Regions from separate parts of the Sutcliffiella cohnii genome, predicted to be linked through region 3. Evidence: riboswitches for the same ligand, from Rfam matches in the RefSeq annotation. Region 3 holds a riboswitch; each other region holds the start of a gene.

Evidence for each region. Region 3 has a riboswitch for S-adenosylmethionine ahead of mtnW (2,3-diketo-5-methylthiopentyl-1-phosphate enolase). Riboswitches for the same ligand answer to the same signal wherever they lie in the genome.
Region 1: it holds a riboswitch for S-adenosylmethionine, as region 3 does, so the genes downstream of both, BC6307_RS15325 (sugar ABC transporter substrate-binding protein) here and mtnW (2,3-diketo-5-methylthiopentyl-1-phosphate enolase) in region 3, are expected to answer to the same signal.
Region 2: it holds a riboswitch for S-adenosylmethionine, as region 3 does, so the genes downstream of both, BC6307_RS18830 (methionine ABC transporter ATP-binding protein) here and mtnW (2,3-diketo-5-methylthiopentyl-1-phosphate enolase) in region 3, are expected to answer to the same signal.
Region 4: it holds a riboswitch for S-adenosylmethionine, as region 3 does, so the genes downstream of both, BC6307_RS09745 (O-acetylhomoserine aminocarboxypropyltransferase/cysteine synthase family protein) here and mtnW (2,3-diketo-5-methylthiopentyl-1-phosphate enolase) in region 3, are expected to answer to the same signal.

What each region holds. Positions count from the first base shown of each region.
Region 1 is NZ_CP018866.1:3,047,369-3,053,168, reverse strand. It holds gene BC6307_RS15340 (arsenic transporter) at 1-792, shown strand, start outside; gene arsC (arsenate reductase (thioredoxin)) at 817-1,236, shown strand; gene BC6307_RS15330 (hypothetical protein) at 1,376-1,663, shown strand; SAM riboswitch class I at 1,788-1,896, shown strand; gene BC6307_RS15325 (sugar ABC transporter substrate-binding protein) at 2,043-3,152, shown strand; gene BC6307_RS15320 (sugar ABC transporter ATP-binding protein) at 3,215-4,720, shown strand; gene BC6307_RS15315 (ABC transporter permease) at 4,710-5,708, shown strand; gene BC6307_RS15310 (hypothetical protein) at 5,756-5,800, opposite strand, start outside.
Region 2 is NZ_CP018866.1:3,723,580-3,729,379, reverse strand. It holds gene BC6307_RS18840 (MFS transporter) at 1-1,262, shown strand, start outside; gene BC6307_RS18835 (hypothetical protein) at 1,395-1,742, shown strand; SAM riboswitch class I at 1,862-1,970, shown strand; gene BC6307_RS18830 (methionine ABC transporter ATP-binding protein) at 2,117-3,142, shown strand; gene BC6307_RS18825 (methionine ABC transporter permease) at 3,135-3,791, shown strand; gene BC6307_RS18820 (MetQ/NlpA family ABC transporter substrate-binding protein) at 3,805-4,653, shown strand; gene BC6307_RS18815 (carboxymuconolactone decarboxylase family protein) at 4,777-5,136, shown strand; gene BC6307_RS24880 (YuzK family famiily protein) at 5,405-5,557, shown strand.
Region 3 is NZ_CP018866.1:1,855,988-1,861,787, reverse strand. It holds gene BC6307_RS09160 (1,2-dihydroxy-3-keto-5-methylthiopentene dioxygenase) at 1-456, opposite strand, end outside; gene BC6307_RS09155 (methylthioribulose 1-phosphate dehydratase) at 499-1,146, opposite strand; gene BC6307_RS09150 (2-hydroxy-3-keto-5-methylthiopentenyl-1-phosphate phosphatase) at 1,143-1,814, opposite strand; gene mtnW (2,3-diketo-5-methylthiopentyl-1-phosphate enolase) at 1,816-3,045, opposite strand; SAM riboswitch class I at 3,156-3,261, opposite strand; gene BC6307_RS09140 (pyridoxal phosphate-dependent aminotransferase) at 3,349-4,524, opposite strand; gene BC6307_RS09135 (carbon-nitrogen family hydrolase) at 4,701-5,486, shown strand; gene cspD (cold-shock protein CspD) at 5,792-5,800, opposite strand, start outside.
Region 4 is NZ_CP018866.1:1,973,068-1,978,867, reverse strand. It holds gene htpG (molecular chaperone HtpG) at 1-653, opposite strand, end outside; gene metX (homoserine O-acetyltransferase MetX) at 897-1,967, opposite strand; gene BC6307_RS09745 (O-acetylhomoserine aminocarboxypropyltransferase/cysteine synthase family protein) at 1,951-3,279, opposite strand; SAM riboswitch class I at 3,400-3,505, opposite strand; SAM riboswitch class I at 3,627-3,732, opposite strand; gene BC6307_RS09740 (hypothetical protein) at 3,845-4,792, opposite strand; gene BC6307_RS09735 (hypothetical protein) at 5,018-5,209, shown strand; gene BC6307_RS09730 (ATP synthase beta subunit C-terminal domain-containing protein) at 5,264-5,800, opposite strand, start outside.

The DNA.
Region 1 (5,800 bases), 1.2 Mb from region 3:
TTTTTCCAAATAGGTTTTGTAGAATATGCATCTCGAATGATTGTGCCTAACTTCTTTTCTCTCGGTGCTAGTATCGTAGTTCTATATTTGTTTTTCCGTAAAAGCATCCCAAAAACATATGATGCCACTCATTTGAAGGAACCGGTTGAAGCAATTAAAGATAAAAAGTTATTTAAGCTTTCATGGTATGCATTAGCATTTTTATTAATTGGATATTTCGTAAGTGAGTTCAGTGGAATTCCTGTTTCGTTCGTCGCAGCAACAGTAGCTATTATTTTCTTATTTATTAGTAGAACAAGTGATGCAATTGAAACGACGAAGATATTAAAAGGTGCTCCATGGGCAATTGTGTTTTTCTCTATAGGAATGTATGTCGTTGTGTATGGTTTAAGGAATGTAGGTTTAACTTCGGTGTTAACAGATGTAATTCAAAAAGCTGCAGATCAAGGATTATTCGTCGCAACAATTTCGATGGGATTCATTGCTGCTATTCTATCATCTGTTATGAATAATATGCCGACTGTTATGATAGATGCAATTGCAATTCAAGATACAAATACTTCGGGTGTAATACGAGAAGCTCTCATTTATGCCAATATTATCGGTTCTGACTTAGGACCAAAAATTACACCGATTGGGTCGCTTGCTACACTACTTTGGTTACATGTACTTAACTTAAAAGGTGTAAAAATTACTTGGGGCTATTATTTCAAAGTAGGAATTATTTTAACAGTCCCAACTTTATTCATAACCTTAATTGGTTTATATATTTGGCTATTAATTATTGGCTAATTACAATAAAAGGAGATAAAACAAATGAGCAAAAAAACAATTTACTTTTTATGTACAGGAAATTCTTGCAGAAGCCAAATGGCAGAAGGTTGGGGAAAGAAATATTTAAGCGATGAGTGGGAAGTTTACAGTGCGGGGATTGAAGCACATGGTGTGAACCCTAACGCAGTAAAGGCGATGAATGAAGCTGGTGTTGATATTTCTAATCAAACTTCGGATACAATTGACCCTGATATTTTAAAGAAAGCAGATTTAGTTGTTACTTTATGTGGTCATGCTAATGATATTTGTCCAGCAACTCCTCCAAATAAGGAAAGAGTTCATTGGGGATTTGATGACCCGGCGAAGGCAGAAGGTTCTGATGAAGAAAAATGGGCATTTTTCCAACGAGTTCGTGACGAAATTGGAGATCGCATAAAGCAATTTGCTGATACAGGTAAGTAATTAAAAGACAGTAACTCCAAATGAGGGGTTGCTGTTTTTTTGTCTGGATATTTTTAAGGAAAAGCATATTTCTTTACATTTATTTGTTAAAAGCCGAAAATAGTAAAAGTGACATTAACAAATGTAGGTGGGATGAAATATGAACATTTCAAATGAAGCAAAAATCGCTTTAGAAAATATATTAGAAGAACATGAAGCAAACAATGTTCGATTATTTCATAATTCAACATGTGGAGATACGCCAGTAGGCATTTCATTAGATAATCCGAAAAAAGATGATATTGTGGTAACGATTAATGAAATTAATATAGCGATGGAGCCAGAGGTAGAGTCACTATTAAAAGGGGTTACTCTTAAAGTTGAGGAAGGACCTTACGGCGAAGCGCTAGTTTTTGAAGGATTAGAATTAAATTGTTGTTGTGATTAACTAATAGATGCTCTTAGTGTAAACGGATTGTATTGAAAATAATTAAAATTAAAAAAACATTGACAGCTACACTTTAACAGTTTAAAGTATTGTTATATAAAAATTATAAATCTTAATACTTGATCTCTTATCAAGAGAGGCGGAGGGACTGGCCCTATGATGCCCAGCAACCGTTCCATAATGGAATTGGTGCTAAATCCTGCAAAACAAGCAATTGTTTTGACAGATAAGAGAGGATAAACCGGATTATGCCGTTTAAAACCTCTCTTTTATCAGAGAGGTTTTTTATTTTACTTACATATCTTTAGCCCTCTCAGTGGATTGTAAATCAAGAGAAATAGGTCGGTATTAAGAGACTTGAAAAAGGAGAGAAATAACAATGAAAAATTGGATAAAAGGATTCTTTGTAGCTGCACTTGCATTTTCATTAATACTAACGGGGTGTAGCAATAACCAGCCTACAAACCAAGGAAGTAATGAGCCAGTTTCATTTGACAATGTTCCAGAACGTTTTTCTAACGGGGAAGGTGCGAAAATTAAAGTCATTCGAAAAATTGGTGGTGATGACCATACGACTCAGTTTTTAGCAGGAGCGAAGGAAGAAGGGGAAGCGTTAGGCTTTGAAGTTGACGTTTTTACAGCAAACGGTGATACTGCTAAATTTCATGATGCTATTGAACAAGCGTTAAATCAAGATTTTGATGGTTTTATTATTTCACACGGTGATGATGCTGCTACAGTAGATGCTGTAAAAAAGCTAACGGAAAACGGAAAAAGTGTTGTGACATTTGATTCTAATCCGGACATTGCTACTGTTTCAGGAGTTACACTAACGTCGCAGGATGATGAAGCATTAGCTCAATTAGCTCTTGATCAGTTAGTAGCAGATTACAATGGCGAAGCAAATATCGTTTATTTATGGGTAGATGGATTTCCGCCGATGGTACGTAGAAACGCGGTATACCAGCAAGTGTTAAACGAAAACAGTGGTATAAATGAATTAGAACGGTTTGGTGTAGCGTCTTCAGATACGTCTGTACAAACGCAAAACGCTGTTGCAGCAATGTTAAACAAGCATGGAAAAGGAGAAATTGATGCTATTTTTGCAACGTGGGACGCATTCGCTATTGGGGCGGCTCGTGCTATAAAAGAAGCTGGCCGTGATGAAATAAAAATTTACGGTATCGACGTTTCGAACGCAGATTTACAAGAAATTCAATCAGAAGGAAGTTCGTGGGAATATACAGCGGCAGTTGATCCGAAGTTAATTGGTGCAGTGAATATGAGAATTTTAGCGAAAAAGCTTGCTGGGGAAGAGACTCCGGATACTTACGATTTAGAAGCATCATTAATTTCTCAAGAAGCATTACAAACGGCGACTGAACCAGTTAATATGGTTAACTTAGCGGATATTGTTGATGGTTGGGGAGTTTCAACTGCCTTCGAAGAGGAATGGATGAAAGTATTAAAAGCCCACTATACAAAATAAGTAATGGAAACACTCTCGATTTTTGAGGGTGTTCCCTTTTCTTTTACAAATGGGGGAACAGTATGAAGAAAATGACACTAAACATGGAGAATATTTCTATTGAATTCCCTGGAGTGAAAGCATTACAACAGGTTCATTTTATCGCAGAAACAGGTAAAGTTCATGCGTTAATTGGTGCAAATGGTGCTGGGAAATCAACGTTAATGAAAGTGCTTTCCGGGAGTTACACCCACTATACAGGCGATATCATAATTAATGAAGAAAAAATTTTCGTTAATTCGCCAAAAGAGGCTCTACAATATGGGATCCAAATTGTCCATCAAGAAGTGGATACTGGTTTAATTCCATATTTAACAGTTGGCGAAAACGTTATGTTGCATAAAGTAGAGAAAAAATTTTGGGTGAATTGGCAGAAAGTGCATAAGGAAGCGGAAGCTATTTTAAGAAGCATGGATGTGCAAGTATCTTCTACAAAACTAGTGCGGGATTTAACACTGGCTGAAAAACAAATGGTGTTAATAGCAAGGGCTCTTACGACTGATTGTAAATTTCTTTTGCTAGACGAACCGACAGCTAGTTTAAGTAAGAAGGAAACAGATCAGCTATTTAAAATTGTCAGAGAGTTAATGAGAAAAAACGTAGGAGTTATATTTATCTCTCATCGCTTACCTGAAATATTTGCGTTATGTGATGAAATTACAGTGATGAGAAATGGGAAAGTAGTTGCACACGAGGCAATACATGTAACCACTCCAAATAAAGTAGTTGAACTTATGCTTGGAAAAAAACTTGATGATCAATTTCCGAAACGTCAGGCTACTATAGGTGAACCATTGCTACAGGTAAATGGATTAACAGATTCTAATATGTTATTAAATGTACATTTACATGTGAGAAAAGGTGAAATAGTAGGGATTGCAGGTTTAGTTGGTGCAGGTAAATCAGAATTATGTAGAGCTTTATTTGGGTGTGAGCCAATTGCTTCAGGTGAAGTGATGATTGGTAATGAAAAAGTAAAGATTAAAAGCCCGACAGATGCAGTTTCTAAAGGTATTGCCTTCATTCCAGAAGAGAGAAGGAAAGAAGGTGTTCTTGTTTCTGAATCTGTCGCAGTAAATATGACAGCCGCTAACTTACATGTCGTTTCTAATAAATATCACTTTTTAAATAAAAAGATAGAAAATCAAAAGACAAATGAGTTAATTAATCGTTTAGGAGTTAAAGCGCCTTCGTCTAAAACAAAAGTACAATTTTTGTCTGGTGGAAATCAACAAAAAATTGTAATAGGGAAATGGTTGTTAACAGATGCAGATCTTTATATTTTTGATGAACCGACAAAAGGAATAGATGTTGGAGCAAAAAAAGATATTTTTGAATTAATTCAACAGCTTGCAGTGAGGGGGAAAGGAATTCTTTATGCCTCAAGTGAAACAGCAGAAATTATTGGGTTAACGAACCGCACTTACGTTTTATATGATGGCAAGATTGTGAAAGAGGTTACTACTTCTGAAACGAGTGAAGAGGAAATATTGTATTATGCAACAGGAGGCACCGACAATGGAAAATGAGCTATCTACCAAAAAAGCGACAATAACAAAAAAGTGGGATATGTTTACCTTTCTATATAAATACGGGACTATTTTAACTATTATTTTATTAATTGCATTCTTTGCTATTTCACAACCCGCTTTTATACAGAGCAATAATATAATTAGTATTTTACGTTCCATATCTATCGTTACCATTATAGCAATTGGAATAACGATTTCGTTAACAGTGAATGGCTTTGATTTGTCCGTCGGTTCGGTAGCGTCACTTTCCAATGCTATCGTTATTTCGATGTTTGTATGGTTTTCGCAAAATACATTAGTAGCGATACTATCCGCATTAGCGGCAGCGTTACTAGTTGGGGCTTTGAACGCTTTCTTCATTGTGAAAGTGAAAATCCCTGATATGTTACTAACGTTAGCAATGATGTTTATTATTCAAGGTGTAGCATTAACGTATACAAAAGGAGCAACAGTTTCACAAAACATGATGATGCCTGACGGGACGTTCGCAGAAGGTGCAATCAGTTCATTGTTTGCACGGATTGGGCAAGTTCCTTGGATTATTATCATTATGCTACTTGTTGTAATTATTGTTCACGTTTTTTTAACCTTTACGAAGCATGGAAGGTCTATGTACGTTATTGGTGGAAATACAGAGGCTGCTAGATTATCAGGAATAGCTGTTTCCAAATATAAAGTAGCTGCTTACTTGATGAGTGCCTTTTTCGCTGCACTTGGTGGTATTGTATTAGCGTCAAGAGTCATGACGGCTGAAATTAACGCAGGTTCCCCTTATTTAATGGACGCCGTTGCGGCAGCTTTTATAGGGTACTCTGTTCTTGGGGCTGGTAAACCAAATGCATTTGGGACATTTATAGGAGCTGTATTAATCGGTATTCTACAAAATGGATTAGTGATGATGAGTGTTCCATATTATGCAATGGATATAGTAAAAGGAGCAGTACTAGCATTAGCATTAGCGATAACATATTATAAATTTAAATAAGAAAGAGGAGGAATATAGATCCTCCTCTGTTAAACATTAACTATTCATTATCTATTTTTTGTAATAATAGCCGTTACTTCACGATAAGAAAG
Region 2 (5,800 bases), 1.9 Mb from region 3:
TCTACAATAAAGCGTTACAACCGTTCGTTCATTATAATAAAAACATTCGTCTCTTTTTTATAGCTAACATTTTCATCCAAATTGGACTAGGCATTTTTATGGTGATGTATAACTTTTACATAAGAGAATTAGGTTTCGCTGAGCAGGTAAATGGTAGTATGATTGCGATGTCTTCGTTAGCTGCTGCAATAATTTTAATTCCGGCTGGGTTATTAAGTGATAAATTCGGTCGTAAGAAAATGATGGTAACGGGCGTAATTTTAACTTCCTCTTTTATGTTATTGAGAAGTACATTTGAAGCGGAAGGTTTATTGTTACTAACCGCCTTTTTATTTGGTTTAACACTTGCTTTTTTACAAGTTTCTGCAGTCCCATGGTTAGCAGAAAACTCTAGTCAAGCAGAAAGAGTGCGACTATTTAGTTTGCATTTTGCCGTTATGACAGGTTCAAACGTAATAGGAAATTTATTAGGTGGCACATTAACGGACGTCTTTCTGCATCTCTTCCAGTTATCTCCCGTTTGGAGTGTTAGAGGAACATTGATTATCGGAACAGTCTTTTGTTTATTGGGACTGTTACCAATTGTAAAAATGATGGAAAAGAAGCGAGAAATAAAAAAAGAAAAAACATCTTTATTACAAAGTTTTCGTTTAAATAAAACTCAGTTAAAATTAATTGGCTTTTTTGCATTTGCACAACTGCTAATCGGCTTTGGATCTGGATTAGTAATCCCGTATTTAAACCTTTATTTTGCCGACAGATTTGAAACAAGTAACACTTCTATTGGATTTATTCTCTCATTAGGTCAAGCGGTTACAGCTGTTGCCATGATTATTGGACCAGCCCTCGTAAAAAGAGTTGGGGAAGTTAAAGCAATTGTTTTATTACAATTATTGTCGATTCCTTTTATGCTTCTTACTGCTTTTACGTATAGTTTTTGGTTCGCGGCGTTAGGATTTTTATTTCGCCAAGCTCTAATGAATGCAGCAAATCCGATCATAACATCATTAATGATGGAAAAGGTTGCCGACTCGATGAAAGGATTGGCAAATTCCATTAACCAAATGGTGTTTAACATAGGTTGGGCGAGTATGGGACCTGTTTCGATGGGGATTGTCTTTTATTTAGGTAGTTATTGGGGATATGCAGTTGTATTTTGTATTACAGCTTGCCTTTATATATGTAGCTCTATCTTCTTTTATATCGTATTTACTCGAAATAGCAAAAAAGTGGTACATCAACAGGTAGCAAATATTTCGTAAATAAGACATATTTCTTGGGAAATAGAACATCACTTTCGGAAATTGACGATATTTGTTTTGAAAAAAGGAAAGGATATTCTCCATTTTTATCGTAATTGTATAACAATACGGAAATCACGGAGGATAATGTCAATGCAAATGGACGAAATGATACAAGATTTTGTTGAACGAGTTAATGAGAAATCATTTATTACACCAATTCTGCCTACCTATCCAATTATATGTACGATAAAAACCTTTAATCAAGTGGACGTGAAATTGCAGTTTGCAAAAGAAGGTATTTCTATCGTGGAAGCAAATGTCAATGGAGATGTACTGATAGCAGGAGAAGAAGAAAATATAACAGATTTGTTGAAGGGTGTAATACCTTTGAGTGATCCTAACATCAAATTTAAAGGAACATATCGGCACTTTTTATTACTGGAATCTATTTTTGTAATGGCAAAACATAAATCTACAAATATAAACATCGTTTCATAATTCTTTGTAAAAAATATATTGACAGCTATTTTGTACCGTGATACGATTACATTCGTAATTCCGATACTTAAACGTTTTAAAGTGTTAGCTACTTAACGTAAAAATAAATATGTCTAAAACTCTTATCAAGAGTGGTGGAGGGAATGTGCCCGTTGAAGCCCGGCAACCGTCAACTTAGTTGAAATGGTGCCAATTCACACAAAGCGTAGTTGCTTTGAGAGATGAGAGAAAGGATTTTTTAATGAGCCTTTCTGTCATGTCGCAGAAAGGCTCTTTTATTTTTTAAAAAGGTTGACACTAATCTTTACTAGAATAGCAAATAAACGTTTGTTTAAGAATAAATAAAATAGGTGAAGCGAAAGAAGGTGGACATCATGATAAGTTTGCAAAATGTAAAGAAAATCTTTCAAGCTAAAAGCGGGGTAGTAACGGCTGTGGACGATGTGAATTTAACGATTCACAAAGGAGAAATTTATGGAATTATTGGTTACAGCGGAGCCGGGAAAAGTACATTAATTCGTATGTTGAACGGATTGGAAAAGCCTTCTTCTGGTGAGGTTTCAGTTGCTGGTCGTAATATTTCTAAAATTAAAGGTCGTGAACTACGTAAAGCCCGCCAAGAAATTAGTATGATTTTTCAGCACTTTAATCTGCTATGGTCACGAACGGTTCGTGAAAATATTGCTTTCCCATTAGAGATTGCTGGAGTAAATAAAAAAGAGCGTATGAAACGTGTGGATGAACTAATCGAGCTTGTCGGATTAACAGGTAGAGAAAATGCTTATCCATCCCAATTAAGTGGTGGGCAGAAACAACGTGTCGGTATAGCGAGAGCGTTAGCGAACAACCCAAAAGTGTTGTTATGTGATGAAGCAACTTCCGCGTTAGATCCACAAACGACAGATTCTATATTAGAGCTACTCGTTGATATAAATAAAAGACTTGGCTTAACCATTGTATTAATTACGCATGAAATGCACGTTATCCGTAAAATTTGTCATCGTGTATCTGTGATGGAAAATGGATCTGTTGTAGAGGAAGGTAACGTATTAGATGTCTTCCGTAAGCCGAAGCAGCTCATTACGCAAAAATTTGTTAAGCAAGTTTCAGAGCCAGAAGAAGCGAAAGACTCGATTGAACATTTGCTAGAAACGTACGAGAGTGGAAAAATAGTACAACTAACATTCGTAGGAGATTCAGCAGAACAACCGATTATTACTCACTTAATTAAAAGGTTCGATGTTGACGTCAATATTCTGCAGGGGAAGGTATCTTATACGCAGGACGGTCCGTATGGTACATTGTTCATTCACGTCGATGGAGCGGAAGCACAAATAGATTCAGCACTTCAATACATCCGAGAGCAACAAGTGGAACTGGAGGTGATGACGAATGTTTGATCGTGTGAATTGGGATAGAGTTTGGGAAGCAACGCAAGAAACGGTGTATATGACAACCATTTCTGTTGCGATTACATTCGTCTTAGGTATTATTTTAGGGTTATTACTCTTTCTCACCTCTAAAGGAAACTTACTGCAAAATAAATTTTTTAATAGCATTATTGCAGCCATTGTAAATATTTTCAGGTCTATTCCGTTTATTATATTAATTGTTCTATTAATACCGGTAACAAGAGCTATGTTAGGTTCTATTATCGGCGCAAACGCAGCCCTACCCGCATTAGTAGTAGGTGCAGCACCTTTTTATGCCAGAATGGTTGAAATTGGTTTGCGTGAAATTGATAAAGGTGTTATTGAGGCTGCCAAATCAATGGGTGCAAGAACGACAACAATTATTTGGAAAGTGCTTATTCCAGAATCTATGCCGGCAATCGTATCTGGTATTACAGTTACAGCTATAGCGATTGTTAGTTATACAGCGATGGCGGGCTTTGTAGGAGCTGGTGGACTTGGAAATCTAGCTTTCTTAGATGGCTTCCAACGTAATAACTGGCAAGTTACATTTATTAGTACTGTCGTTATTTTAATTATCGTATTTATCATCCAATTTATTGGGGATTTATTAACAAATAAATTAGACAAAAGATAGGAGAGAGGCAAAAATGAAAAAAGTATTAGCAATCACACTAGCATCATTATTTCTTTTCGTATTAGCAGCTTGTGGTACAGGTACAGACTCTGATAACGGGGCAGGTACAGGTTCAGAAGAAGAAACAAAAAAATTAGTTGTAGGAGCATCTAACGTTCCTCATGCTGAAATATTAGAAGAGGCAAAACCGTTATTAGCGGAAAAAGGAATTGAACTAGAAATTAACGTGTTCCAAGATTATGTATTACCGAACCAAACATTACGTGATGGTGATCTTGACGCTAACTATTTCCAACATATCCCATACTTAGAAGCACAAATCGAAGAAAATGGTTATGACTTTGTCAATGTTGGTGGCGTTCATATTGAACCAATCGGAATATACTCTTCAAAATACAATAGTTTAGAAGAACTTCCAGACGGAGCAGAAATTTTATTAAGTAGCTCTCTTCCTGACCATGGTCGTATTTTATCTCTATTAGCTGAAAAAGGGTTAATTACCCTTAAAGAAGGTGTAGAATTTACGAATGCTCAACTTGAAGATATTGAAGACAATCCTAAAAACTTAAAATTCAATTACAACTTTGAAGCGGCTTTCTTACCAACTGCCTATTTAAACGGTGATGGAGATGCGGTATTAATTAATAGTAACTATGCTTTAGGTGCAGATATTAACCCAGCTGAAGAGGCAATCGCACTAGAGTCTCCAGAGAACAACCCTTATGTAAACGTCATTGCAGCTCGTGCTGAAGATGAGAACGATGAGCGTATTACAGCGTTAATTGAAGTATTAACATCAGAACATATTCAAAACTTCATTACAGAGAAATACGAAGGTTCTGTTATCCCTGCAAATAAATAATTTACCGAAAAAGCTACGATTAAAACCGTAGCTTTTTCTATTGAACCATTAAATTATGCGCGCATAGATAATTTTTCATTAAGCATACTAACATTGAAATTATGATGGAGTGTGATAACGCGCATGGAAAAAGAACAAAATTTTGCAGAAACAGTACTACAAGAGTATAAACACGGAATTGGTGTGTTTTCTGAAAAAATGCCAGAAATAGCACGTCATTATAACCAATTTACAGAAGTATGTTTTAAGGATGGAAAATTAGATCAAAAACAAAAGCAGTTAATTGCATTAGGGATAAGCATTTATTCTCAAGATGAATATTGTATCGTATATCATACAAAAGGCTGTCTAGATCATGGCTGTTCAGAAGAAGAGATTTTAGAAGCTTGTGGAGTAACGGCGGCTTTCGGTGGAGGAGCAGCAATGAGCCAGGCGGTAACGCTCGTCCAAGAATGCATCACTGACTTCTCCGAGTCACAGTAACATTAAATAGCCTTTCTCCTTTTTGGTAATAGCACTATTCTAAAGGAAATAGGAAGAATACTGCGATAGAACAGTAGTCAACAATGAGAAATGGCCTCAGAGTTCCTACAGCGCTCCTATAAAGATATATGCGGGTTGGGAAAAACATCCTCTCTTGTTATCATTAATACTGTGTTAAACATTCTCAACTAAGAGAAATAAAAAACACTTTTAAATAGGAAAGGATTGGTTTATTATCCAACACGTACAAATGAAGTACACTGGAGAAATGGAAAAAGCGATGTATCAAGCACACGGCATCGGATATGAGGAATATAGTCAAAAATTGAGTAAAAGAATAGAAGTTGAGCGTAATCGAGAAAAAGAATACGAGCAAAGCTTGAAAATAGTTTCTGAAATAGAAAGACGATGCCATACTTAAATACAATAAATTATAATACTGTTAATAAAGCTGTATCGTTTCTCCCTTTAATGAGAATCGATCAGCTTTTTTTACTTTTGAAACCGATTTCGATTATACTGATATAGTAGTTATTACCATTTTTGTTGAAAAAATTAAAAATAAATATTAACGTTTTTTTCATAGGTAAAAAGTGAAAACTATAATGATATTCATTATATTCTCCTATTCGATAAACGGAAATTACTTTAAGTTTTAAAAGGT
Region 3 (5,800 bases):
ACGATCTTCCATTAAAGTAAAGTAGTGTCGTACATTTTCTGGTACTGAAATTAAATCACCTGGCTGCAATTCAACATCGAAGAAGTTTCCTTCATTATCTTGAATTACAAAAATCCCGTGACCGCTTACGATAAAACGAACTTCATCATCTGTATGATGATGTTCCTGTTGGAAATTGGTTAATAACTGATCTAAGTTTGGTGTAGAATCAGACAAAGAAATAACATCACTAGATTTATAACCTCGACGCTCTGAAATGTCAGCAATTTCTTCTCCAAATACAGCTAAAATTTCTTCTTTTTCCTCATCTGTTAGTGCATATTTTTCTTTTAAGTTAGATGGTAATTTTGTAATGTCCCATTTCTCGTAAATTACTTCATTCTTTTCTAAAAATGCTACTACTTTTTCCTCATTTTCAATTCTTTCATTAGTTGCATGTAAACGAATTTGTGCCATTATATTTCCTCCTCAATAATTTTATATATTTTTCAGTTCTAGTTAAGCAATTGGCATAACCGGATACTGTTTTTGAACATTTTGCAAAGCTAGCAATTTTAGATGGTAAGAAAACAAAAACTCCCAAGCTTCTAAATATTTTTTTGCTTCAAAAGCCGTTTCTCCCCATACGGTGATTCCATGGTTTAATATAAGGACCGCTCCTTTGTCTCCATGAATGTATTTAGAGAACTGTTGAGAAAGGGTAGGAATATGTGCATCATTTTTTATAATTGGAATAGAAACCTCCGCATCCTCTTCCCAATAACCTAAAGCTTTAATTATTTCTTGCCTTTTAAACGTTATTTTTCCTTCTTCTTTATAAATTTCCGATATAACGTTATTATCAATCGTATGAACGTGAAATACCGCTCCTGCATTAGTTCTGTTATAAACTTCAACATGCAATTGCGTTTCAGCTGAAGGTTTTAATTTTGTTTCTTCAGCGGGTGCGCCTTTTTTATCTACTAGCAAAAAATCCTCGCTTGTACGTTTTCGCTTATCCTTTCCACTTGCTGTTACGAAAAATGTTAGAGGGTTTGTTGAAACTTTAATAGACAAATTTCCACTTGTTCCTGGAAACCAATCTCTTTCGGCAAACTCATCCTTTACATCCGCTAGTTCATTCCACTTTTGCAAATAACGACTCATACCGTAACCTCCAGTCGTTGTAGTATGGAAATGACATCATCGAACGTTTCGAACGATTCATAAGCGAGTTTATTTTCTTCGCATTTTTCTATTAAAAAATCTCTCGCAATCACTTTATCTGCTAATTTAGCTGCTTGTAGATCCGTGATGGAGTCACCAATAACCACTTTGTATGAAGTATCGTTTGCAATTTTTCGAATGATGGAAGGTTTGCAGCAGCCGCAATCGTTATCACATTGTTCATCACAACTATGTGGCCAAGTTATAGTAATATTCTCGTTTGAAAAATCAGCTCTATTGCAATAGATATATTCCTCTTCAATCCGTCCTTTTAATAACGGCTTGACGAAAAAGTCGATTCCACCAGAAACAATATATAGTGGGATCTCTTGCTCTTTTACGTAAGCAATGAAGCGGTCGAACCCTTCGCGTATTTCCGCTTGTTGCACAATAAAGTTAGTAATCTCTTCCCTCTTACTGGATGAAAGTAAAGCAAACATTTCCCCTACTCCATCTTGTATACTAATTTGTTGAGATAACACTTGATCCTTTAATGAAACCCATTCATCAGGTGCAAATTGCTTCATCGCTGCAATAATGTTATCTGACTTCGTTACAGTTCCATCAAAATCACAAAAAATAACAGGTTGTCTTTTTAAAGTTGTCATCTTATTTTTCACCCCAAAGCTGTAATGCTTTCTGTAATTCCTCTTTTTCTGCAGCTGCCTCTCCTAACGTTTTCCCTTCCAGTACGGCGTCTACAGCTTGACGGAATGCTTTAGCACCACCAGCGGCTCCATCAGGGTGCCCATGTACTCCGCCTCCAGCATTAATAACTGACTCTTGACCAAAATCATTTATTAATAACGGCACTAAACCAGGATGAATACCAGCAGATGGGACAGGTAAGCTTGCTTTTACAAGATCCTCTTTCGTTAACTCTTTTGCAACTTTTATTGTTGCCTCTTTTTTTAGCGCTACACTTCCATAAGGAGAAGGGAAAAGGGAAAAATCTGCCCCAGCATATCGTAGTAATTTACCTAATAATAGCTCATACGAAACCCCGTAAACTGGTGAAGGTGTTAAAGCACCACTAAATGCAGGATGGGCCATTATTGGTATTTTGATATCTTTATCTTCTGCGAGACTTTGTAAACAATCTAGTCCATAGGAGAAAACGTTAAATAATAACATGTCAGCTCCAAGTTCTACCGCTCTTTTCGCCTTATCCCTTAACTCATATGTTCTACCAGTAATGTTCACCGCGTAAAGCGTACGGTGCCCTGTTTGTTCGTACACATTTTGAAGTACTTCCTTACCGGCAATTATTCTATTTTCAAACGGTGTTAATTCATTTTCAAATAATATTTCATCGTCTTTTACAAAATCCACTCCGCCTAACGCTTGCTCTTTTAATTGGTCTCGTAAAAAGGCGAGATCACGCCCTAATACTCCTTTAAAAATACTCATTACAAACGGACGCTCCCACACACCTGTTTTTTCTCGAATACCTTGAATACCAAATTTCGGTCCTGGAAAACTTCTTTTTAGTTCATCACTAAACTGTAAATCAAGTAATTTAATTTCTCCATCAAGAGAAAGCTTCCCAAAAACTGTAGTGATAATGGCAGGAATGTCATTAGAAAAATTAAGTGATGGATAAGCAATTTTGATAAGTCCTTTTGTTCTCTTCTCACCGAAATATCTGTTAACCTTTTCGTCCTCTGGCAGATATTCAACATGTACTACTCGACCTTTATGTTTTTTTAACTGATCCTGGTCTACTTTTGGTAAATCTGTCCAAGAACCAACTGTGAGTCCAAGTGCAATTCCTTCCGCTTTTCTTTCTAGATTCCCTTTCGCATCATGAACTAAGTATGTAGCAATTACTTCACTCATCTATTCCACACCCTTTTGTAAAAATTACTGTGCTGTTGTACCTCTTTAAAATGAATTAAATACAAAATAAAAACCTCTTCCAATAAGAAGAGGTTAGGTATCCTAACATCCTCTTATCTCCCAGCTAAAAAAGCTGCAAGATTTAGCACCGTGCTTAAAAATAAGTCGGTTGCCGGGTTTCATCGGGCTAGTCCCTCCACCTGCTCTTGATAAGAAAACGTAATATATTCATTTTTTTACTATTACAAAAATAGAAAATCTAGTTGAGATTATGACATTGGTAATCTTTTTTGTCAACAGTGATTAAGAAAATAATTGCAATTTTTTAATTCGATCAACCGCTTCTTGTAATCTTTCTGTACTTGTTAACAGCCCTACTCTCACATAACCTTCACCGTATGATCCAAAGCCAATTCCTGGTGCAACGACAATATGAGCATTTTCTAATAAGTAATCAGAAAAGCTTTCAGAAGTATAGCCATTAGGGACTTTTAACCATGCGAAAAAGGATCCTTGTGGGGCATTAACGTCCCAACCAATTTCTTTCAATCCGTTTACGAGAACGTTACGTCTCTCCTCATACATTTCCACTAATTCATCTACACAATGTTGAGAGTCTAAAAGCGCAGTTGCAGCAGCTTCTTGTATACTACTAAAAAGGCTCACATATAGATGGTCTTGAAGTAAATTGATCGCTTCAATTACACTAGCATTCCCAACGGTAAAACCGACTCTCCACCCTGCCATATTATATGTTTTTGATAAGGTATATATTTCTACGCCAACATTTTTAGCACCAGCAGTTTGTAGAAAACTAATTGGACGATTCCCCTCAAAGCCGATAGCGCCATATGCAAAATCATGAACGACACAAATATTATTTTTATTTGCTAGCTCTACTGTTTCTTCAAAAAAAGCAGCTGTTGCCATAGCACCTGTAGGATTATTCGGATAGTTTAAAAACATTAACTTTGCATCTTTCAGCACAGATTCTGAGATATTTTGATAGTTTGGTAGAAAATTATTTTTCTCTTCAAGTGGCATTACTTCCATGTTTGCCTTTGCTAGCGCAACTCCAGACAAATAATCTGGATAGCCTGGATCAGGGACTAAAACGGTGTCACCTTCATTAAGCAAACAAACGGGCAGCTCTACTAATCCAGCTTTTCCGCCAAAAAGAACAGCTATTTCTGTTGCTGGATCTAACACTACATCGTATTCTCGTTTATAAAATGCTGCAACCGCCTCTTTTAAAAAATCATGGCCTCGAAATGGGGCATATTTATGATGTTGTGGTTTCAATACCGCATTTTGCATCGATTGTACAATATGTTGCGGTGTTGGCTGATCCGGATTTCCTTGTCCTAAGTTAATGACATCATGACCTAATGCAACTACTTTTCCGCTCTTTTCAACAAGGGATGCAAAAAATTGTTTCGGTAACGTTTGTAACAATTTTGATTGTTTAAAGTTTTTCATTTGTACACCTTCTTAAAAAAATGTTGAAATACTAGTGACAAATCATATAATGTTAAAAGCAAAATGTAAAGAGTTTTTTGAAATTTTCTGTAATGGGCTATACACAATGAATAATAAATTGTAAATTAGATGCAGGTAGCAGAAAACGACGAAGGCTAATAAAGGGGGACTTTTATATGTCATGGAAAGTAGCTTGTATTCAGTTTGATATAACGTTCGGTTCACCGCAAGAAAATGTTAAAAAAGTAGAAAAATTGATTATGGAAACTGTACAGAAATATAGCCCTAAAATTATCGTATTACCAGAGTTATGGACGACAGGGTACGATTTAACCCGGTTAGACGAAATTGGTGACAATAACGGTGACACTACTAAAAAAACACTTCAAATGTTAGCAAAAAAACATAATGTTCATATTGTCGGTGGTTCCGTTGCTAAAAATACATCTAAAGGTACATATAACACCATGTACACTGTAAACGACGAAGGCGATATTGTAGGTGAATATAGTAAGCTACATTTGTTTCAGTTAATGTATGAGCATCTATACTTACAACCAGGAAAAAATGATGGATTATTTCAACTAGATGGGGAAACTTGCGCTGGAGTTATTTGTTACGATATTCGCTTTCCTGAGTGGATTCGTACCCATACAACGGGAGGCGCAAAAGTGGTTTTCGTCGTTGCGGAATGGCCATTATCACGGCTCGAGCATTGGAGAGCTTTATTAATTGCTAGAGCTATTGAAAATCAATGCTATGTAGTTGCAGCTAACCGTGTTGGGAAGGACCCTAATAACGTATTTGCTGGCCATTCAATGATTATCGACCCATGGGGGGAAGTTTTAGCGGAAGGTTTGGAAGACGAAGCAATCGTTGTTAGTGACATTGATTTAGAAAAAGTGGAGAAGGTTCGGAAGCAAATACCGATATTCGAAGATCGGAAACCTAGTTATTATTAATACTATGTTAAAAGCATTGTAGCGTTATTGTTGCAATGCTTTTTTATTTTTATAGTATACATTTTTAAAAAACCTTTGGGGCAATTCTGAAAATAGGCTAGTAGTATGTTAGTTCGTTTCTCTTCGCGTTCAGTCATTTGATTTTCACGAGAGTATGTTGAGCGTTCCCTCCCCTTCCACTGCTTTTACTAACACGGTGGAAAAATCCTCCTGTTTATATTCTTTATGGTTCCTATTATGTTACATATTTATTAACTTAAAAAGGACTCCAAAATTGGAGTCCTTTTATTATTTGGCTAGCATTATTATTTTTG
Region 4 (5,800 bases), 120 kb from region 3:
TCTTCTTTCGGTTTTGATGTAGTGACATCCATTTTAATAGGATAACGAATAAAGTCTGAGTATTTCTTTATAATAGCTTTAAGGCGATACTCTTCCAAAAATTCATCGTAGTTTTCATCCTCGCTATTTTCTTTTAGCTTTAAGATGATTTCGGTTCCGATTGTTTCTTTATCTGTTCCTTCGATAGAATACCCATCTGCACCTTCTGATTGCCATTTATAGGCTTGATTACTTCCAAGTGCTTTACTGTTAACAGTTACAACATCAGCAACCATAAAAGCAGCATAAAAACCTACACCAAATTGTCCAATAATATCATGACCGTCTTTTGTTTCATTTTCTTTTTTAAATGCTAATGAGCCACTTTTAGCAATTGTTCCTAGGTTTGTCTCTAATTCCTCCGCAGTCATTCCAATTCCAGTATCCATAATGGTTAACGTTCTTTCTTCTTTGTTAGGGATAATTTTTATGTAATAGCTCTCTTTATTAAATGTAAGGGTAGCATCTGTTAATGCCTTATAGTACAGTTTATCGATTGCATCACTTGCATTGGAGATTAACTCTCTTAAAAACACTTCACGTTGAGAATAAATAGAGTTAATCATCATTTCTAACAATCTTTTCGATTCGGCTTGGAATTGTTTCTTTTCCATGATTTAATCTCCTCTCTTTCTGTTAAGTAATTACTTTAGCACTCTAATCATAAGAGTGCTAACCCACTATTTTAATAACATATTTTATTGATTTTTGTCAATAGAAGGGGTGAACTAAAAGAAGGTTAGTTGGAGAAATACATATAGCAATCAGGTAAAAAACTTAAAGAAGAGGCTGAGACTAATAAAAATAGTATGTCCCAACCTCTTCTGAAGTACTATTCAAATAACAGAATTTATTTTTTACCGTGTCTGCAATACCGTTTGTAACTGTAACGAAATCTCCGTTCCAAACTTCTCAAATTCTACTAAAAATCCATCATGCCCAAAGTCTGTTTGTACATAAATATAGTTTGCTACTTTGCCAACTCTTTTAAGTAATAATACTGTTTCTTCTATTACTGTAGGTGGATATAATAGGTCATGCGAAAAAGCCACCATCGTTAACGAACTCTCGATATTTTTTAATGCTTTTTCTATCCCATGTCTCTTAAATCCAATATCAAAAGAATCCATCGCTTGCAACAAACACAAATAACTATTTGCATCAAAACGTTTTACAAATTTTTCTCCTTGATATTTCAAATAGGAATCTATTTGATATTGGGATGCGTTCTTTTTTTCACGTTGGAAACGGTTGTTAAATAAACGTTGCGAACGATACGTAACAAGCCCTACCATTCTTGCTACTTCTAAACCTTTTATCGATTGTTCCTCATAAAAACCGTTGTTCCAAGCTGGATCATTTTGAATAGCGTGTCTTCCAATCGTATTGAATGCAATACCATAATCGGATAAGGTAGGGGTAACTGCCATCGGTATTAAATGTTTTGCAAAATGGGGATAAAGTATCCCCCATTCTAAAACTTGCATGCCACCCAATGAACCACCAATAATTGATAGCACTTCTGTTACTCCTATTTTTTCTAACGCTCTTTTGTGACTATGAACGATATCTCGAATGGTTATAGTAGGAAAATCCCCCCTATATTTTTTTCCTGTTTCAGGATTTATAGAAGTAGGACCAGTTGAGCCCGAGCAGCCTCCGAGCACATTCATCGTAATAACATTATATTTGTTCGTATCGATATAACGTGAAGGTCCGATAAGATCTCTCCACCAGCCAGGGGACACCGATGTCCCGACTGTTAAGTGGTTTCCTGTTAAAGCATGACAAACTATTATACTATCGCCATAAAGGTTCCCTACTCTTTCATAAGCGACTTCCACATCTTTTAAATGGACACCACTCTCCAATTCAAAGTCACCAATACAAACCTTTCCGACTTCGTATAAATTATTTGTTTGAAGCATCTCCAGCAATTGCCCCTTTCACAGTAAATCCAGTAGCTGAATAAAAGGCTTGATCTAAATCATTTTTTAAATCTTCAACGGATTCTATGCCAACCGATAAACGTATTAAATCTTCTGTAACTCCTGTTTTCTGTAAATCTTCAGAAGATACTTGCTGATGTGTAGTTGAAGCTGGATGTATAATGAGCGATTTAGCATCCCCGACATTCGCTAGGTGAGACCATAATTTTACACTATCAATGACTTTTCTACCTGCTTCTCTTCCACCCTTAATTCCAAATACAATAATTGATCCGTACGTATTGTTTAAATATTTCTTTGCTAAATGGTTTGATGAATGGTTTTCTAAACCTGGGAAAGTGACCCAATCAACAGCAGGATGTTGTTGTAAAAATGCAACTATTTCTTTCGCATTTTCATTATGCCTTTCCATACGTAAATGTAATGTTTCTAACCCTTGTAATAGAAGGAAAGCACTTTGTGGGCTTAAACATGCACCGATATCCCTTAATAGTTGAACACGTAGCTTTACAGCATAAGCTAATGGACCGAACGTCTCGGCAAATCGAAGACCGTGATAACTTTCATCTTTTTCTATAAAACCAGGGTATTTCGGTTGATCCCAATTAAAAGTTCCACCATCTACAACGACCCCACCGATTGTTGTACCATGACCTCCTATCCATTTTGTTGCAGAATGTACAACGATATCAGCTCCCCATTTAAGCGGTTGACATACATACGGTGCAAACGTATTATCAACAATTAATGGAACATTGTTTTCATGCGCAACGTTTGCAATCTCTTCAATTTTCAACACGTTTAAACTTGGATTGCCGATTGTTTCTGCAAAAACAGCTTTTGTGTTAGGGGTAATTGCTTCTCTAACTTTTTCTGGGTTTGTTGTATCTACAAAATGTACCTTGATTCCATATTTCGGTAGTGTGTTTGCGAATAAATTATATGTTCCACCGTACAGGTTTTCAGCAGCAATTATTTCATCACCAGCTTGAGCTATGTTTAATATGGAAAAGGTAATAGCAGCCATCCCAGAGCTTAACGCAACTGCCGCAACCCCACCTTCTAATAGCGCTATTCTTTGTTCAAAAACATCAACTGTTGGATTCGTAATTCTACTATAAATGTTTCCGAACTCTTTAAGTCCGAATAAGTTTTGTGCTTGTTCTGTACTCTCAAATACATATGAAGTTGTTTGATAAATCGGAACTGCTCGTGAACCTGTTGTAGGATCTACTTGTTGACCACCGTGTAATAAAACTGTTTCTAACTTATACTCTTGATTATTTGACATGTTACATTCCTCCAAAATTAATATTTTTTAAGTTTACTTTTTTTCTTGAATATCTATTGACTAGCCTACAATATCTACAAAAATAAAAACCTCTTCATAAGAAGAGGTTCATTTTCCCTCCTCTTATCTTCCAGACAAAAAGTGTCTGCAGGATTTAGCACCTTTCAAGTTTTTGAAGGTTGCTGGACGTCATCGGGCCTGACCCCTCGGTCACTCTTGATAAGAGTTTATAAAGTTGTAAATATTTTACGTTATGATGTCGTACAATAATATATTCCTAGTTGTCGCCACCTCCAAAAATTAAAAATCCTTTCTAAAAGATTAGAAAGGATTAATATGCAGTCCTCTCCTTATCTTTCAAACAATAATGTTTGCAGAATTTAGCACCTTTCAAATCGTTTGAAGGTTGCCGGGCTTCTTCGGGTCTGTTCCCTCCACCACTCTTAATAAGAAGTTTCATTTATTATTATGTTGTTAAATAAAATAATAACAATTTTAAATATTTTCTGTCAATAGTTTTTGTAATCTTTTTTAAAAACATACTTTTAATCTATGATTAGTATGTTCATTCTTCTGGTAATATTAAGTTTATTCCGCCGATTTTAGGGTAGAATTCACCTATAGAACCCATACCTCCAGAGTAATATTGATCTCCATCTTGATTACTAAACTGGAAGAATGGTTGTATATATACTATTTTCCCTTTTAGCTCATCAATATTTTTGGAGGATAATGGAATATATAGGAGCATTTCTCTTTCCGTCAATGTTAATGGTAAATTAAGAGGTTCACCATTAAATTCATCAAGTTCATTCGAGTATAATTCAAAATCATCATCAAATGTGTACATCATATTATTTATATCATTTTCTGTCATACCTGGTAGCCAAAACAGTATGCGTTCTAATACGTCTCCCTTTGGGCCATCTAATCTAAATATATAACCTGTTCCATTAAAACCTAGTAGGCCATTCATAACCCATCTATTATGACTAACTTGATCTTCATTACCTATTAACGTAAATTGGTACGTTTTATCCATTGAGAAAGTTTCTTCCATCCCGTTAACCTGTAATTGTAATGAATTCAGCATGTAGTTTTCATCAAAACTATCCTTTATCGAGGTCATTGTCCTTTCCCCAATTGTAACTTTAGATTCACCGTTTATCATCATTTCTACTTCTGAGTGAATGTTCCTTTTATACCACGGTAAATCCTCATCCACTTGTAAAATGTATTCCCCTTCCATTTTTGAGAAAACATTACCTTTGTCATCTCTAAAAATTAATTTATCAATAGTAGGCGTTTTTTGCCATGGATGAGCTTTTACCCACACAACAGGTAGTGAAAATGACGCAATTGGTATGTTCTCTTCCACTGTTAACACGATAGAGCCACCACTATTTAAAGGATATATTCCACTTGAAACATTTGATTGAGTACTCCACCAAACGATTGAAATAGTAAAACAAATAATCGTAAATAGGAAAACAATCAATATCCTTTTTAACATTGTGTTTCCCCCTTTCCTTATGTCATAATATTCAAACGTTTTAGGGTGGAAAAGGTTTCATTTTTTTTAATATAAAAAGCAAACTAATAATAGTTGAAACTTTTTTACCTAATATACCGTATATTAAGTAATCTTTAAAAAGGCTTGGCAACTACTTCTTAACCATTCAAATGGCCTTAGTATGTTAAAATATAAAAGAAATTGCACTTGAAAGGGTGTGGGTGGATGGATATTTATATTGCATCAACAATTATAGTGGCACTATCACTACTATATTATGGTTATGATAAGAAAAAAAGTTATGAATTAAAAGAAAAAGAATTAGAGCTTGAACATAAAAAATTGGAACTTGAAATTATGAAGCTCAATAAAGATGTGCAAACAAATAACGACGAAAGAAAAGATACACAAGTTTGATTGAATTCAAATTGTGTCTCTTTTTTTTGTCGTTACATCGCTAAACTATGAATATTAAAGCCTACCTACAAAAGTAACATCTTCTACTCTACGCCCATCTGCACCGCCACTTATGATTGTTTGAACATCTTGTATAACTTCTTGTAAAGAAACCGATTGTCCTTTTACTTTCGTATGCTCTTCCGCTACGAAAAAAGGTTGCGTTAAATATGCTTCAAGTTTTTCCCCTCTTTCGTACGTTTCTTTCTCTGAAATCGGGATTGCTTGATTTCCTCTTACTTGAACTAGCGCACGTAATTCACGATAACGACGTAATAATTTTTTTGCACGTTGTTGAACTGATAAGTGATTTTGATCAATATATGCTCCTTCTAATATAGACGAAGTAGAATAAATTGGATTTACGGCAGGGAATTTAAATCTTGCAGCTAAGTCCGCATCAAAGTGCCAAACAGTTTCTAACGGACCATATGGCATTTCTTCATCCATTACTTCTCCTTTTAGATCCAGAAGAATTGTCGTAACGTTTGAAATTCCTTCTTGCTCTAATCTCTCTTGTAACTCGAATGTCTCTCCAGTTAGTACATGCTC